DNA from 3 places in the Pseudomonas sp. GW821-FHT02A11 genome. Region 2 is predicted to be linked to each of the others. Evidence: riboswitches for the same ligand, from Rfam matches in the RefSeq annotation. Region 2 holds a riboswitch; each other region holds the start of a gene.
What was found. Region 2 has a riboswitch for cobalamin ahead of cobO (cob(I)yrinic acid a,c-diamide adenosyltransferase). Riboswitches for the same ligand answer to the same signal wherever they lie in the genome.
Positions count from the first base shown of each region.

Region 1: linked by a shared signal. The riboswitch ahead of AC07V9_RS03205 (ABC transporter substrate-binding protein) and the one ahead of cobO (cob(I)yrinic acid a,c-diamide adenosyltransferase) in region 2 are both predicted to bind cobalamin.
Region 3: linked by a shared signal. The riboswitch ahead of AC07V9_RS28950 (CbtB domain-containing protein) and the one ahead of cobO (cob(I)yrinic acid a,c-diamide adenosyltransferase) in region 2 are both predicted to bind cobalamin.

Region 1 covers NZ_JBWKWB010000002.1:149,591-154,386, reverse strand. Annotated here, with positions in the region: gene AC07V9_RS03215 (NCS1 family nucleobase:cation symporter-1) at 1-182, shown strand, start outside; gene AC07V9_RS03210 (aspartate/glutamate racemase family protein) at 206-928, shown strand; cobalamin riboswitch at 1,190-1,386, shown strand; gene AC07V9_RS03205 (ABC transporter substrate-binding protein) at 1,523-2,542, shown strand; gene AC07V9_RS03200 (FecCD family ABC transporter permease) at 2,539-3,579, shown strand; gene AC07V9_RS03195 (ABC transporter ATP-binding protein) at 3,576-4,364, shown strand; partial or broken gene AC07V9_RS03190 (HAMP domain-containing protein) at 4,720-4,796, shown strand, end outside.
Region 2 covers NZ_JBWKWB010000001.1:130,968-135,763, reverse strand. Annotated here, with positions in the region: gene hda (DnaA regulatory inactivator Hda) at 1-182, shown strand, start outside; gene AC07V9_RS00635 (NAD-dependent deacylase) at 176-958, shown strand; gene AC07V9_RS00630 (C40 family peptidase) at 1,025-1,711, shown strand; gene AC07V9_RS00625 (C40 family peptidase) at 1,802-2,341, shown strand; cobalamin riboswitch at 2,578-2,775, shown strand; gene cobO (cob(I)yrinic acid a,c-diamide adenosyltransferase) at 2,882-3,493, shown strand; gene AC07V9_RS00615 (cobyrinic acid a,c-diamide synthase CobB) at 3,503-4,796, shown strand, end outside.
Region 3 covers NZ_JBWKWB010000043.1:3,258-8,053, forward strand. Annotated here, with positions in the region: gene cobN (cobaltochelatase subunit CobN) at 1-704, opposite strand, end outside; gene cobW (cobalamin biosynthesis protein CobW) at 707-1,777, opposite strand; cobalamin riboswitch at 1,910-2,131, opposite strand; cobalamin riboswitch at 2,334-2,548, shown strand; gene AC07V9_RS28950 (CbtB domain-containing protein) at 2,646-2,831, shown strand; gene AC07V9_RS28955 (CbtA family protein) at 2,843-3,565, shown strand; gene AC07V9_RS28960 (cobalamin biosynthesis protein) at 3,565-3,978, shown strand; gene cobM (precorrin-4 C(11)-methyltransferase) at 4,121-4,796, shown strand, end outside.

The DNA of each region.
Region 1 (4,796 bases), on a different contig from region 2:
TCCCGGCGGCGCTGATTTCCATCATCACGGCGCTGGTGCCGGCCTTCGACTCGGTATCGCCGTTTTCCTGGCTGATGGGCGCGGCCATTGGCGCAGCGTTGTACCTGCTGCTGGCCGACCGTCGTAAAACCTTCAAGGACGTCAGTGGCGAGGCCATTGCCGTGCAAACCGTTCAGCACTGATCGCAAGCGAGAGACCGTCACCCATGCGTATTTTGATCGTCAACGTGAACACCACCCAATCGATGACCCAGACCATCGCCGAGCAGGCGCGCAGCGTCGCCTCCCCCGGCACCGAGATCATCGGGCTGACCCCGCGTTTCGGCGCCGAGTCGGTGGAAGGCAATTTCGAGAGCTATCTGGCGGCGATTGCCGTGATGGATCGGGTGCTGTCCTACGATCAGCCCTACGACGCAGTGATTCAGGCCGGCTATGGCGAACACGGCCGCGAAGGCCTGCAGGAGTTGCTGGAAGTGCCGGTGGTGGACATCACTGAAGCCGCTGCCAGCTTGGCGATGCTGCTGGGCCACAAGTACTCCGTGGTGACCACTCTGGATCGTGCTGTGCCCTTGATCGAAGACCGCCTGAAACTCGCGGGCGTGTTCGAACGTTGCGCCTCGGTGCGCGCCAGCGGCATGAGCGTGCTGGAGCTGGAAGAAATGCCTGATCGCGCGCTGGAGGCTATTGCCGACCAAGCGGTTGAAGCGGTCAAGCATGACAAGGCTGAGGTGATCTGCCTGGGTTGCGGCGGCATGGCCGGGCTGGATCAACTGATTCGTGACCGCGCCGGCGTGCCGGTGGTCGATGGCGTGACCGCAGCGGTGGCATTGGCGGAATCGCTGGTGCGGCTGGGGTTGAAGACGTCCAAAGTGCGCACCTACGCGACACCGCGTCCGAAGAAGGTGCTTGGCTGGCCGTTCAGCCTGTGAATCCGGAGCGCACCGAAGACTGATTCTGCCCGGAGGGCGTAGGAGCCTGACTTGTCGGCGATCGGCTGCGCAGCAGTCGTTAAACCTGTCGATGAAGGCTGCCTGGCACACCGCAGCGTCGGGTTTTGCTGCCGCTGCGCGCCAGATCGCTGGCAAGCCAAGCTCCTACGCCTTCGGCAAAAGCGCAGCGGCATTAGCACGTTGAGCCCCCATGCCCTCCGCGCGGAATCGAACGCGAATTCGCCCGCTCTGTTCAAATCGTTTAGTATCCCCGCCGCCGGTTTCCACTCGGAATTAATAGGGAATCCGCGAGCCCGACTCTCTGGGCTCAAACGGAACTGTCCCCGCAACTGTAGGCGCTGAGCCCTGCTTCCCGTTCGCCACTGGGTTACCCCGGGAAGGCCGAAGCACGGCGACGACGCGCCAGTCAGGAGACCTGCCGGCAAGCGTCAATCATTCACCGGCGGGGTGTCCGGGGGAGGGCTCCCGTGCTCACCTGTTCAGCGTGATCGCTGCTTGCCTTTTCGTCAGGCGTGCATCCGGGATGTGCTTTCCAGTGCCCGCGCCGACCTATCGGTCCACTGGAGAAACCCGATGTCGTTGCGCCGCCTTGCCCCGATGTTCGCCGGTCTGAGCCTGTCAGGTGCGGCACTCATGTCCCCCGCCGCTGTCGCCGCCCCGACTCACTACCCGCTGACGATCGACAACTGTGGCGTGCCGCTGACCTTCACCCAGGCGCCGCACAAGACCGTGACCATCGGCCAGGCCGCCACCGAAATGCTCTACGCCCTGGGCCTGAGTGATCAGGTGATCGGCACCTCCTTGTGGTTCAACGAAACCCTGCCGCAATTCAAGGCCGCCAACGCGAAAATCGAGCGGCTGGCCGAGAACGCCCCAAGCTTTGAATCGGTGATCGGCAAACGCCCGGACTTCGTGCCGGTGCAGTTCGAGTGGATGGTCGGCCCGCAAGGCGCGGTGGGCACCCGCCAACAGTTTCAGGACCTGAAGATCCCGGCCTACATCCTGCCTTCGGACTGCGAGAACAAGAACAACCTGGTCGGCGCCGATGGCACGCGGCTTGAGGCCTTTCGCGTCGACACGCTGTACAAGAGCATCGCGCAACTGTCGCAGATCTTCGATGTGCAGGACCGTGGTCAGTGGTTGATCGACGGCTACAAGGCGCGTCTCGCTCAGGCTGTCGAGCAGGCGCAACAGCACGACGCGGGCAAGGTTTCGGCGGCGTTCTGGTTCTCCAGCCCCGACATCAACACCGACCCCTACGTCGCAGGCCGCAAAGGCATACCGAATTTCATGCTCGACACCCTGGGCATTCGAAACATCATCGATTCGGACGAAGAGTGGCCAACCGTGGGCTGGGAAACCATCGCCAAGGCCAACCCGACGATCCTGGTCATCGCGCGCATGGACCGCCGCCGCTTCCCTGCCGACGATCATGAGAAGAAACTGGCCTTCCTCAAATCCGACCCGGTCACCCGCAACATGGACGCCGTGAAAAACAACCGCATCGTGATCATGGACGCCAGCGCCATGGAGTCCAGCGTTCGCCTGTTCGACGGCATCGAGCAGCTGGCCAAGGCCACCCACACACAATGAATGCCCTGAACGTCCCCCGCCTGCTGGGCCACACACTGTGGGTCAGCGCGCTGTTGCTGCTGGCGACTGTCGCGGGGGTGGCGATTGGCGAGACATCGATCAGCCTGCCGGTGATCTTCCAGGTGCTGGCCAACAAGCTGTGGGCGGCGGGGTTTGCGGTCGACCCGATCGATGAAGGCATCGTCTGGAATTACCGCCTGACCCGCTCCATCGTCGCCGCGGCCTGTGGCGCGGGGCTGGCGATTTCCGGGGTGGTGCTGCAATCACTGCTGCGCAACGCTCTGGCCGATCCGTACTTGCTGGGGATTTCCGCCGGGGCTTCCACAGGAGCTGTGCTGGTGGCGATCATTGGCCTGGGCGCCGGGGCGATTTCCCTGTCGACCGGGGCGTTCGTCGGCGCCCTTGCCGCCTTTGCCATGGTCGCCCTGCTCGCCCGTTCGTCTCGCTCGTCGAGTAGCCAGGCCGCGGCAGGCCACATCATTCTGGCGGGCATCGCCGGTTCGCAACTGTTCAACGCGCTGACGTCGTTTCTCATCACCAAATCCGCCAGCGCCGAACAGGCACGCGGCATCATGTTCTGGCTGCTGGGCAACCTGAGTGGCGTGCGTTGGTCGTCGGTGACGCTGTCGGTGCCGGTGGTACTGATCGGGCTGGGCATCTGTCTGTGGCATCGACGTTCGCTGGACGCCTTCACCTTTGGCGCCGATTCCGCCGCCTCGCTGGGCATTCCGGTGCGGCGGGTGCAGACGATACTGATCGCCACCGCAGCGCTGGTCACGGCAGTGATGGTGTCGATTGTCGGCTCCATCGGCTTCGTCGGGCTGGTCATTCCCCACGCCGTGCGCATGGTCGCCGGGGTAAGACATGCGCGCCTGTTGCCGTTGAGTGCATTGAGCGGCGCGCTGTTCATGATCGCCGCCGATATCCTGTCGCGCATTTTGATCAAGGGCCAGGTCCTGCCCATTGGCGTCATCACCGCGCTGGTCGGCGCGCCAGTGTTTGCCCTGATTCTGGTGCGGGGGAACCGTACGCGATGAACGCTTCTGTCGATCAGGCGACTCACGTGCTTAGCGGGCAAAACCTGAGCTACAGCGTCAAAGGCGCGCAGCTGCTGACGGACGTGTCGCTGGCGATTCGGCCGGGGGAAAACCTGGGCATCGTCGGGCCCAATGGCTCGGGCAAATCGACGCTGCTCAAGCTGCTGGCTGGCATTCAGGCGCCGACGTCGGGTGAGGTGTTTGTGCAGGGTGAGCGCCTGTCGAGGATCCGCCGTCGCGACATCGCCCGGCGCCTTGCCGTGGTCGAGCAGCACGCCGAAACCAGCGACGCCATCAGCCTGTTGCAGGCGGTGGAACTGGGCCGTACTCCTTGGCTCTCTGTCCTGGCGCCGTGGAGCGATGAAGACCAGCGCATCGTCAGCCAGGCGATTGCCGATGTCAGCCTGCAGCACCTGAGGCAGCGCGCCTGGCACACGTTGTCCGGCGGCGAACGCCAGCGCGCCCACATTGCCCGGGCCCTGGCCCAGCGCCCGCAAATCCTGCTGCTGGACGAGCCGACCAACCATCTGGACATTCAGCAGCAGCTGTCCATTCTGTCGCTGGTGCATCAGTTGCCGGTGACCACGGTGATCGCCCTGCACGACCTCAATCAGGCACTGGCCTGTGATCGTCTGGCAGTGATGGACCACGGCCGGCTGGTGGCCCTGGGATCGCCGTTCGATGTGCTCACGCCGGAGCGCTTGCGCCTCACCTTCGGCGTCCAGGGGCATTGGCTGACAGACCCGTTCGATGGCGCGCGCATTCTGCGGTTGCGCACAGCCTGATCAGGACGCTGACTCCCCAACGACGCGAAACCTGTAGTAGCTTCAGGAGGTTACGATGGTGGCGATGGCGACATACCTGACACTCCATCGCCAGTAGCTCCACCGCTTTCGCGGCCGTCGTAACCTCCGACTGCTCCTACAGGTATTTTTGTCAGGGCCGATATCTGCGTCGTTCACGCCGTGTGCAGGTGAATCATTTAAGCGCCTTCGGGCTTTCTCAAGAAATCCATCCAGCTGCCGATAGTGGCATACCATCAGACGGACTTGCCTTTCCCATCGCACGGTCCTGATCGATCCGCTGCCTGCGTGCAGCACCTGTTTCACGCGTGATCTACAAAAAAAATCAGGAGCGCCGATGAACATCAAACAGAAACTCACCTGGGCCTTTGCGGTGATCGCGTGTCTGCCGATCATCCTCGTGGCAACGCTGGT
Region 2 (4,796 bases):
TGCAATTGCGCGCCTCGCGCCGGGGCCTGCACCTGACCGATGAGGTCGGGCATTTCATCCTGACTCGCGGCAAGCGCAGCATGAGCGCCTTGTTCGATCTGCTCGAACAGCTCGATCAGGCCTCGTTACAGGCCCAGCGCAAGCTGACGATTCCCTTCCTCAAAGAGACGCTGGGGTGGTAAACGCAGTCGATCCCGCCCTTGTACTGCAAACGGCTGCGGCGTTGCGTCACGCAACGCGCATTCTGATCATCACCGGTGCCGGGCTTTCGGCGGATTCGGGGCTGCCGACCTATCGTGGCGTCGGCGGCCTGTATAACGGCCAGACCGACGACGGCCTGCCTATCGAGATGGCGCTGTCCGGCCCGATGCTGCGCCGCGATCCTGCCCTGTGCTGGAAATACATTGCCCAATTAGGCAGCGCTTGCCTGGGCGGGCAGCCCAATGCGGCGCATTATGCGATCGCGCAATTGCAGCGTTGCAAGCCGCAATGCTGGGTGCTGACGCAGAACGTCGATGGCTACCATCGTGCGGCGGGCAGCCCGCCCGAGCGTCTGATCGAGATCCACGGTCAGCTCGCGCCGCTCTACTGCCAGTCCTGTGGCGCCGAAGACCCGCAATTGAGCGAGCACCTGCAGCGCCCACTGCCGCCGTTGTGCGCGCAATGCCATGGCGTGCTGCGGCCGCCGGTCGTCTTGTTTGAGGAAATGTTGCCAGAGCTGGCATTGAATGTGCTGTACGAGGAGATGGCAAAAGGCTTCGATGCTGTGCTCAGCATTGGAACCACCGCCAGCTTCCCGTATATTCACGAGCCGATGCTGCGCACGCGGGTCACGGGTGGCTTTACCGCCGAGATAAACCCCTCGTCGACCGATCACTCCATTCACATGGATGCGTTTCTGAGGTGTAGAGCCTTAGATGTGATGGAGGACATCGTAAGTCACATTTGTTTCGATTGAATTTGCAAATGATGACGATAGAGGGCATAGTCTCGGCTTCTTTACACATTAGCCACGGTCGTGCCCATGCTAAATCGCTTCGCACCCCTCGTGCCTCTCGCACTCGTGACCCTGTTGTTCGGCTGCGCGGCCCAGATGCCAGCGTCGCAACAGCAGTCGCAGAATCCGCAAATCAAGGACGCTGCCACCGCACAATCCGCCAGCCGTTCCGGTTATTCCTCGTCCGTTCTGGATGACGAAATCGCAACCGAAGACGAGTTGGCCCAGTTCTCCGACAACAAGCCTTATCAGTTGCCGGTACTGGCTGATAGCATTCTGGAACGTGGCAAGTCTCTGATCGGTACCCGCTACCGTTTCGGCGGCACCTCGACCACTTCGGGTTTCGATTGCAGTGGTTTCATCGGTTACCTGTTCCGTGAAGAAGCCGGCATGAGCCTGCCGCGTTCTTCGCGCGAAATGATCAACATCGATGCCCCACTGGTCAAACGCAACGACCTCAAGCCAGGCGACCTGCTGTTCTTCAGCACCGCTGGCCGTGGTCGCGTAAGCCATGCCGGTATTTACCTGGGCGATGACCAGTTCATCCACTCCAGTAGCCGTCGCAGTGGTGGTGTGCGCGTCGACAGTCTCGACGATGCTTACTGGGCCCGTACGTTCATCGAAGCCAAGCGCGCGTTGGCCATGGCACCTTCCAAGGTGCCAGAAACGACGACTGCAATGACCTCGACTACAATCAAGCGCCAACACCGTTAATTACGGATCGCGCAATCGGGGGAAACCCTGATTGCGCGCAGATCCGGCTCCCGGCAGAGTAAGCCGCATCCTAGGAAGGTTGTTGTGTTTATGTCGTTTACGGTTCGCCTGGCTGTTGCTTCCCTGGCTGTATTGCTGGCCGCTTGTTCCAGCAATCCACCGCCATCCCCACCCAAGGTCGTTTCCAGGCCTGTGGTTTCCGCTCCCTCCCAATTTTCTTCTCCGGTCGCTGATGACGTGCTGTTGCGTGCCATCGGGCTGGTCGGCACGCCTTATCGCTGGGGTGGCAACACGCCGGATTCGGGCTTCGACTGCAGTGGCCTGATCGGGTACGTGTACCGCGACGCGGCGGGCATTACGCTGCCGCGCTCGACCCGCGAGATGATCACTCTGCGCGGCCCGGACATCGACCGCAGTCAGCTGCAGACCGGTGATCTGGTGTTCTTTGCGACCAGTGGTGGTTCGAACGTCAGCCATGCCGGGATCTACGTGGGCGAGGGTCGTTTCGTTCATGCGCCTGCCACGGGCGGTACGGTCAAGCTCGACAGCCTCGACAAGCCGTATTGGCAGAAGGCCTGGCTGAACGCCAAGCGGGTAATTCAGCCGTCGAATCTGGCGCGCAGTAACTGATCATTTCCCTATGATTTGCTGCGTTACTGTTGCGCAGCAAACACCTGACGCGACATTGCTCTTCCTGCGGCGATCTTCAGCATGCTACGTGCTCTGTAGGAGCGCGCTTGCCCGCGAAGGCAGACTGTCTGATACGCATGTGTCAGCTGACCCAACGCTATCGCGGGCAAGCGCGCTCCTACATGAGTCGCTAGAGAAGCGTCGCTTCGATTGACGCTCGCAAGTCAACCCTCTAACCTTCGCCGATTGTTTCAGGTGCCCGCAAAAAAGGGTGAAACAGGGAAGCCGGTGCGAACGCTTTGCGATCCATCCCGGCGCTGCCTCCGCAACGGTAAATGAGCCAAGGCCCCGCACAATGCCACTGTGTTCGATGAGCATGGGAAGGCGCGTGGTTTTTCATGAGTCCGGAGACCGGCCTGATCCATTCAACAGCATCACGGAGGGCGATGCTCTGCGCAGGCTCGGCCTTGTCCGGCGCCTGCTGCCAGTCTTTGCCTGCGTCCTCCGTTTGCCACACCTGCCCTCAAGCGGAGAGCCCAGATGAGCGAATCCCCCGAACGTGACGAACGCCACCTGGCGCGCATGCTGCGCAAAAAGGCGGTGATGGACGAACGCATTGCCAGCGCCCCCAACGAGTGCGGCCTGCTGCTGGTGTTGACCGGCAACGGCAAAGGCAAGAGCAGCTCCGCGTTCGGCATGCTCGCCCGGGCCATGGGCCACGGCATGCAGTGCGGCGTGGTGCAGTTCATCAAGGGCCGCAACGCCACCGGGGAAGAGCTGTTCTTCCGCCGCTTCCCGGAGCAGGTGCGTTATCACGTGATGGGCGAGGGCTTTACTTGGGAAACCCAGGATCGTCAGCGTGATATCGCCGCCGCCGAAGCCGCTTGGGTCGTGACTCAGGCGTTGCTGCGCGACCCCGAGATCGGTCTGGTGATCCTCGACGAACTGAACATCGCCCTCAAGCACGGCTACCTCGAGCTTGAGCAGGTGCTCAGCGATTTGCAGGCGCGTCCTCCCATGCAGCACGTGGTTATCACGGGCCGTGGCGCCAAGCAGGAATTGATCGATTTGTCTGACACCGTCTCCGAGATCGGTGTGGTCAAGCACGCGTTTCAGGCCGGTATCAAGGCGCAAAAGGGCATCGAGCTGTGAGCTGCATGTATGAATGAAGCGGCTCGCAGCTGCCCGGCGGTATTGATCGCCGCACCCGCTTCCGGTCAGGGCAAGACCACCGTTACTGCTGCACTGGCGCGCCTGCATCGCAACCAGGGGCGCAACGTGCGCGTGTTCAAATGCGGGCCGGATTTCCTCGACCCAATGATTCTTGAGCGGGCCAGCGGCAACCCGGTGTATCAGTTGGACATGTGGATGGTCGGCGAAGCCGAAAGCCGACGTCTGTTGTGGGAAGCCGCCGCCGAAGCGGACCTGATCCTGATCGAAGGGGTCATGGGCCTGTTCGACGGCACCCCGTCCAGCGCCGATCTGGCCCGGCGTTTCGGTGTGCCGGTGCTGGGCGTGATCGACGGCACCGCCATGGCGCAGACCTTTGGCGCGTTGGCGTTGGGTCTGGCGCGTTATCAACCTGACTTGCCCTTTGCAGGCGTGCTGGCCAACCGGGTCGGCACCGTGCGTCATGCGCAGTTGCTTGAAGGCAGCCTGACTGAAGGCCTGCGCTGGTATGGCGCGTTGTCGCGAGAAACCGGGATCGAGCTGCCGAGTCGACACCTGGGCCTGGTTCAGGCCAGCGAACTGAACGATCTGGACGTGCGTCTGGATGCCGCCGCCGACGCGCTGGCCAGCACCTGCGATGCCGCGTTGCCGCCTGCCGTGATCTTCCACGCTCCCGAGGGGGTGCCTGCCGAGCCGTTGCTGACAGGTGTACGCATCGCTATCGCGCGCGATGAAGCCTTTGCGTTCACCTATGGCGCCAGCCTTGATCTGCTGCGAGCGATGGGCGCCGAATTGCTGTTTTTCTCGCCGATTCGTGACAAGCAGCTGCCCGATGCGGACAGCCTGTACCTGCCGGGCGGTTACCCCGAGTTGCATCACGTGGCGCTGGGGCAGAACCATTCGATGCTGCAGGCGATTCGCGCGCACCACAGCGCAGGCAAACCGTTGCTGGCCGAGTGCGGCGGCATGCTTTATCTGCTCAATGCCCTGACCGATGTCGCCGGTCAGCGCGCCGAGCTGGTGGGCTTGCTCGAGGGCGAAGCCGTGATGCAAAAACGCCTTGCGGCGCTGGCCCTGCAATCGGTGGAACTGCCCGAAGGCACCTTGCGTGGCCACACCTACCACCATTCGCTGACCAGCACCGAACTGACCCCGATCGCCCGCGGCCTCAGCCCCAATGGTGGACGCGGCGCCGAAGCGGTGTATCGCCAAGGGCGCATGACTGCGTCGTACGTGCACTTTTATTTCCCCTCCAACCCACAAGCGATGGCGGCGCTGTTTTTGC
Region 3 (4,796 bases), on a different contig from region 2:
TTCAGCCCCTGCGCCAACAGTCGCTCGCAGAACACGTCGATAAAGCCGGTATTGGCCGCCTGCAAGTGCGAGCGGTAGAACAGCACGGCCGCCACCGGTTGCTCGGCGCGCCAGTCCGCCCGCCAGTCCGCCAGTTCGGCGCGGGCCTTGCGTGGGTGATAGATCGCCACGCGAGGCAGCGTCTGCGGCGGCTCCCAGGCGTAATCGCGATCCAGCCAACGCTGGGCCAGGCAATTGAACAGCTGCAAGGCGTTGTGTTTGCCGCCCTGGCGCAGGTAATGCCAGAGGCGCTCGCGATCCTCAGCGGGCTCGGTGCTCAGGTCGCTGAGTTCCGGGTCCGGGCGATCGTCGCCCGGCACCAGAATCAGCTTCACCCCGCCGCCCTTTCGAGCGGCCAGCTCCACCAGCCGCTCGACGCCATAACGCCAATAGCCAATGCCGCCGTGCAGGGAGATGAGAATCACCCTGGCGTGCTGCAGCACTTCGTCGACATACAGATCGACCGAAGCGTGGTTCTGCACCTGCATGGGGTTGGCCAGGCGCAGGCTGGGGTAATCGTCCGGCAGTTGCTGTGCGGTTTCAGCGAGCAACGCCAGATGGGAATCGCCGCTGCACAGAATCACCAGATCGGCGGGGGTCTGGCCCAGGTCAGCGATGCTGTCGTCGGGGACAAAGCCGCCGGGCTGGGTGCGCAGCAGGTGCATGCTTAGCCTTTGCTCTCGAGCGCGGCGCGCAGCTGGGCTTCAAGCACGGCGGCGTCCAGTGCCTGACCGATCAGTACCAGATGGGTGACGCGCTCCTCGCTGGCCTTCCAGGCACGGTCGAAATGCTTGTCGAAACGCGTGCCAACGCCCTGCACCAGCAGGCGCATTGGCTTGCCCGGAATCGCCGCGAACCCTTTGACCCGCAGGATGCCGTGCTGCACGACCGCCTGAGTCAGGGCGTCGAGCAACAGCGCTTCGTCGGCTTGAGGCAGGGAAATGGAGATTGAGTCGAAGGCATCGTGATCGTGGTCGTCGTGGTCATCGCCTTCGTGATGATCGTGGTGAGTCTTGCGGCCGTCGATGTGCAGCTCGGACTCAGCGCCCAGACCCAGCAGCACGCTGATCGGCAGCTGGCCCTTGCTGGCCTCGATCACTTTCACCGCGGGCGGCAGCTCCTCGGCGACTTCGGCACGCACGGCGGCCAGGGCTTGGGCGTCGAGCATGTCGGCTTTGTTGAGGATGACCAGGTCGGCGCTGGCCAGTTGGTCGGCGAACAGCTCGTGCAGCGGCGACTCGTGGTCCAGGTTCGGGTCGAGTTTGCGCTGGGCGTCGACCTGATCCGGGAAGGCGGCGAAGGTGCCGGCGATCACGGCCGGGCTGTCGACCACGGTGATCACCGCGTCAACGGTGCAGGCGTTGCGGATTTCCGGCCACTGGAACGCCTGAACCAGCGGTTTGGGTAGCGCCAGGCCTGAGGTTTCGATGAGGATGTGGTCCAGATCGCCGCGACGGGCGACCAGCTCCTGCATCACCGGGAAGAATTCTTCCTGAACGGTGCAGCACAGGCAGCCGTTGGCTAGTTCGTAGACGCGGCCGGTGGCTTCTTCTTCGGTGCAACCGATGGTGCATTGCTTGAGGATGTCGCCGTCGATGCCCAGTTCGCCGAATTCGTTGACGATCACCGCAATACGGCGCCCTTCGGCGTTATCGAGCATGTGACGCAGCAAGGTGGTTTTGCCCGAGCCGAGGAAGCCGGTGACGATGGTAACGGGAAGTTTGGCCAGTGTTTTCATGGTTGCCCTCAGGCGCTGCGGCGGGCAAACAGGACGAGAACCGCTTGACCGTCGCTCCGACAGGCCCGCCGTTCGATTCGCCACCGGATCACCCCGCCCGGTTGTAGTGAGAATTCGTCGAGACTGTTGCAAAACAGGCCCGTGTTCGAGGCAGGTCTCCTGGCTCACGGTGGCGATGGGCTGGCGGAGTGCCAGATCACACGCGTTCATCGCGCCTTCCCGCTCGCGCAGTGGCTGTGCAATGAACATGACCGTTTACAGTTGCGGGGGCAGCTGTGGCTTGCACCACATTCCCTTCTTAGCGCCAAGCCCGACAAACGGCCGGATCGGCGAACCTCAAGTGCGCAAGGCTACGCAGTGGCTGGTGGAAGGTCAACGAGCAAGAAGGCTGGCAACTCGGTCTATCAGGTCGTGGCACGTTTAAGCAAATGTGGGAGCTAGCATGCTGACCAATAGGCCCTTAGGGCATCAAAGTCAGCATTCCAAGCCAATAAACCATGGTCTGAAAGATCGCCTTGTCCGACTTGTGTTTGACTGACGCTTTGCGCCGTGATCTCCTACACACCTTGTTACGGGTGCCCTTCACAGGGTGAAACGGGAAACCGGTGCGTGCAGCCCTTTTGGCTGTGCAAGTCCGGCGCTGCCCCCGCAACGGTAAGCGAGCGAAGAGTCAGATCCACTGTGTCGATCAGCGATATGGGAAGGCGATTCTTGCAGGCATGTCCAATGCCCCTCGCAAGCCCGGAGACCGGCCCGATACAGTCACATAACAAACCCGCGGTGGGCGGGCGCTGTTGAGTCGGCTACTGACGTCTGTCAGTGGCTTTCCTTGCGCCTTCCCTTCGCTGACATTTCAGAGGGAAGCGCCATGTCGATCAGCACCACGACCCCATCCGCCAGCAGCACCCGCACGCAAAGCCAACGCCTGACCGCCGCCATCAGTGCGATGTTCCTTGGCGCTTGCCTGGTCTATTTCGCCGGTTTCTCGCACATCGCCGCCGTGCACAACGCCGCCCACGACACCCGTCACAGCTCCGCCTTCCCTTGCCACTGAGACCTGCCGCCATGTTCAAGCGAATCGCACAAACGGCCGGTTTTACCGGACTGCTCGCCGCGCTGCTGCTGACGCTTTTCCAGAGCTTCTGGGTCGCGCCGCTGATCCTGCAGGCCGAGACGTATGAAAAAGCCCCCGTCGCCGAGGTCCACGAGCACTCGCATGCCGACGGCGCCATGGCCGCCCACGTTCACGACGAAGAAGCCTGGGAGCCGGAAGACGGCTGGCAACGCGTGCTGTCCACCACGGGTGGCAATCTGGTGGTCGCGGTCGGTTTTGCCCTGATGCTGGCTGCGCTCTACACGCTGCGCACACCTGCCAGCATTCGTGAAGGCGCACTGTGGGGTCTGGCCGGTTTTGCGGTGTTCGTGCTGGCGCCCACCCTGGGCCTGCCGCCTGAACTGCCGGGCACGGCTGCGGCCGATCTGACGCAGCGGCAGATCTGGTGGGTCAGCACGGCGGCCTCCACTGCGGTGGGCCTGGCACTCATAGTGTTCGCTCACAACTGGCTGCTCAAAGCACTGGGCGCGGCAATTCTGGTAGTGCCGCATGTCGTCGGCGCACCGCAGCCGGAAGTCCACTCGGCACTGGCCCCAGAAGCCCTGGAAGCGCAATTCAAGATCGCTTCGCTGCTGACCAACGCAGCGTTCTGGCTCGCCATGGGCCTGATCAGCGCCTGGTTGTTCCGTCGTCACGACGCGCAACTGGCCTCCTCCGAGCTCAGCCACGCCTGATGAACAACCGCGGCGGGCGGCCGATTCTGGTGATCGGCCTGGGATGCCAGCGCGGCTGCCCGGCATCGGTGCTGCAAGGGCTGATCGAAGTCAGCCTGCTGGAACATCGACTGACGCTGTCCGACATTACCGCTCTGGCCTCGATCGACATCAAATCGACCGAAGCCGGATTGCTGGAACTGGCCGAACACCTGGCCCTGCCCTTGAGGTTTTTCAGCAGCGATGAGCTGACGGTATTCGAATCGCAACTGAGCCATCGCTCGCAGATCGCCTTCGACAGCACCGGATGTTATGGCGTGGCCGAAAGCACGGCGTTGGCCATGGCCTCGCGGCTGGGCGGGGCGTCTGCGAAGTTGCTGATCGAGCGACGCAATAGTTCGCGGGCTACGTTTGCGTTAGCCAGCAGCCCATGATGCAAATTCCGCTGAAATCCCTGTGGGAGCGCATTCATTCGCGAAGCGGTCATCCAGACACTGCCCGTGCAGCATCTGGACTATTTGTCGCGAATGAATTCGCTCCCACAGGGCATCCCCCGTTCTTGACGTCGGAGTTTCAATGACCGTTTACTTCATCGGCGCAGGCCCCGGCGATCCGGACCTGATTACGGTCAAGGGCCAGCGCCTGATTCGCACCTGTCCGGTGATCATCTACGCCGGCTCCTTGGTGCCAGAGGCCGTCCTGCAAGGTCATCAAGCCGTTCAAATCACCAACAGCGCCGAATTGCACCTGGAACAGATCATCGCCTTGATGAAATCTGCTCATGCACAAGGCCGGGATGTTGCGCGCGTGCACTCGGGCGACCCGAGTCTGTACGGCGCCATCGGCGAGCAGATCCGATACCTGCGCGAGCTGGGCATTCCTTTCGAAATCATCCCCGGCGTGACGGCGACAGCGGCGTGTGCTGCGTTGCTGGGCACGGAACTGACCCTCCCGGACATTTCACAAAGCGTGATCCTGACCCGTTACGGCGATAAAACGGCGATGCCCGAGGGTGAATCGCTGGGGGAGCTGGCGCGGCATCGGGCGACGATGGCGATTCATCTGGGGGTCAATAACATTGCCAGGATCGTGGCGGAACTGACGCCACATTATGGTCCGGACTGCCCGATTGCGGTGGTGCATCGCGCGAGCTGGCCGGATCAGGATTGGGTGATGGGAACGCTGGCGGATATCGAAGAGAAGGTCAGGGTTAAGGGGTTTCAGCGCACGGCGTTGATTTTGGTGGGGAGGG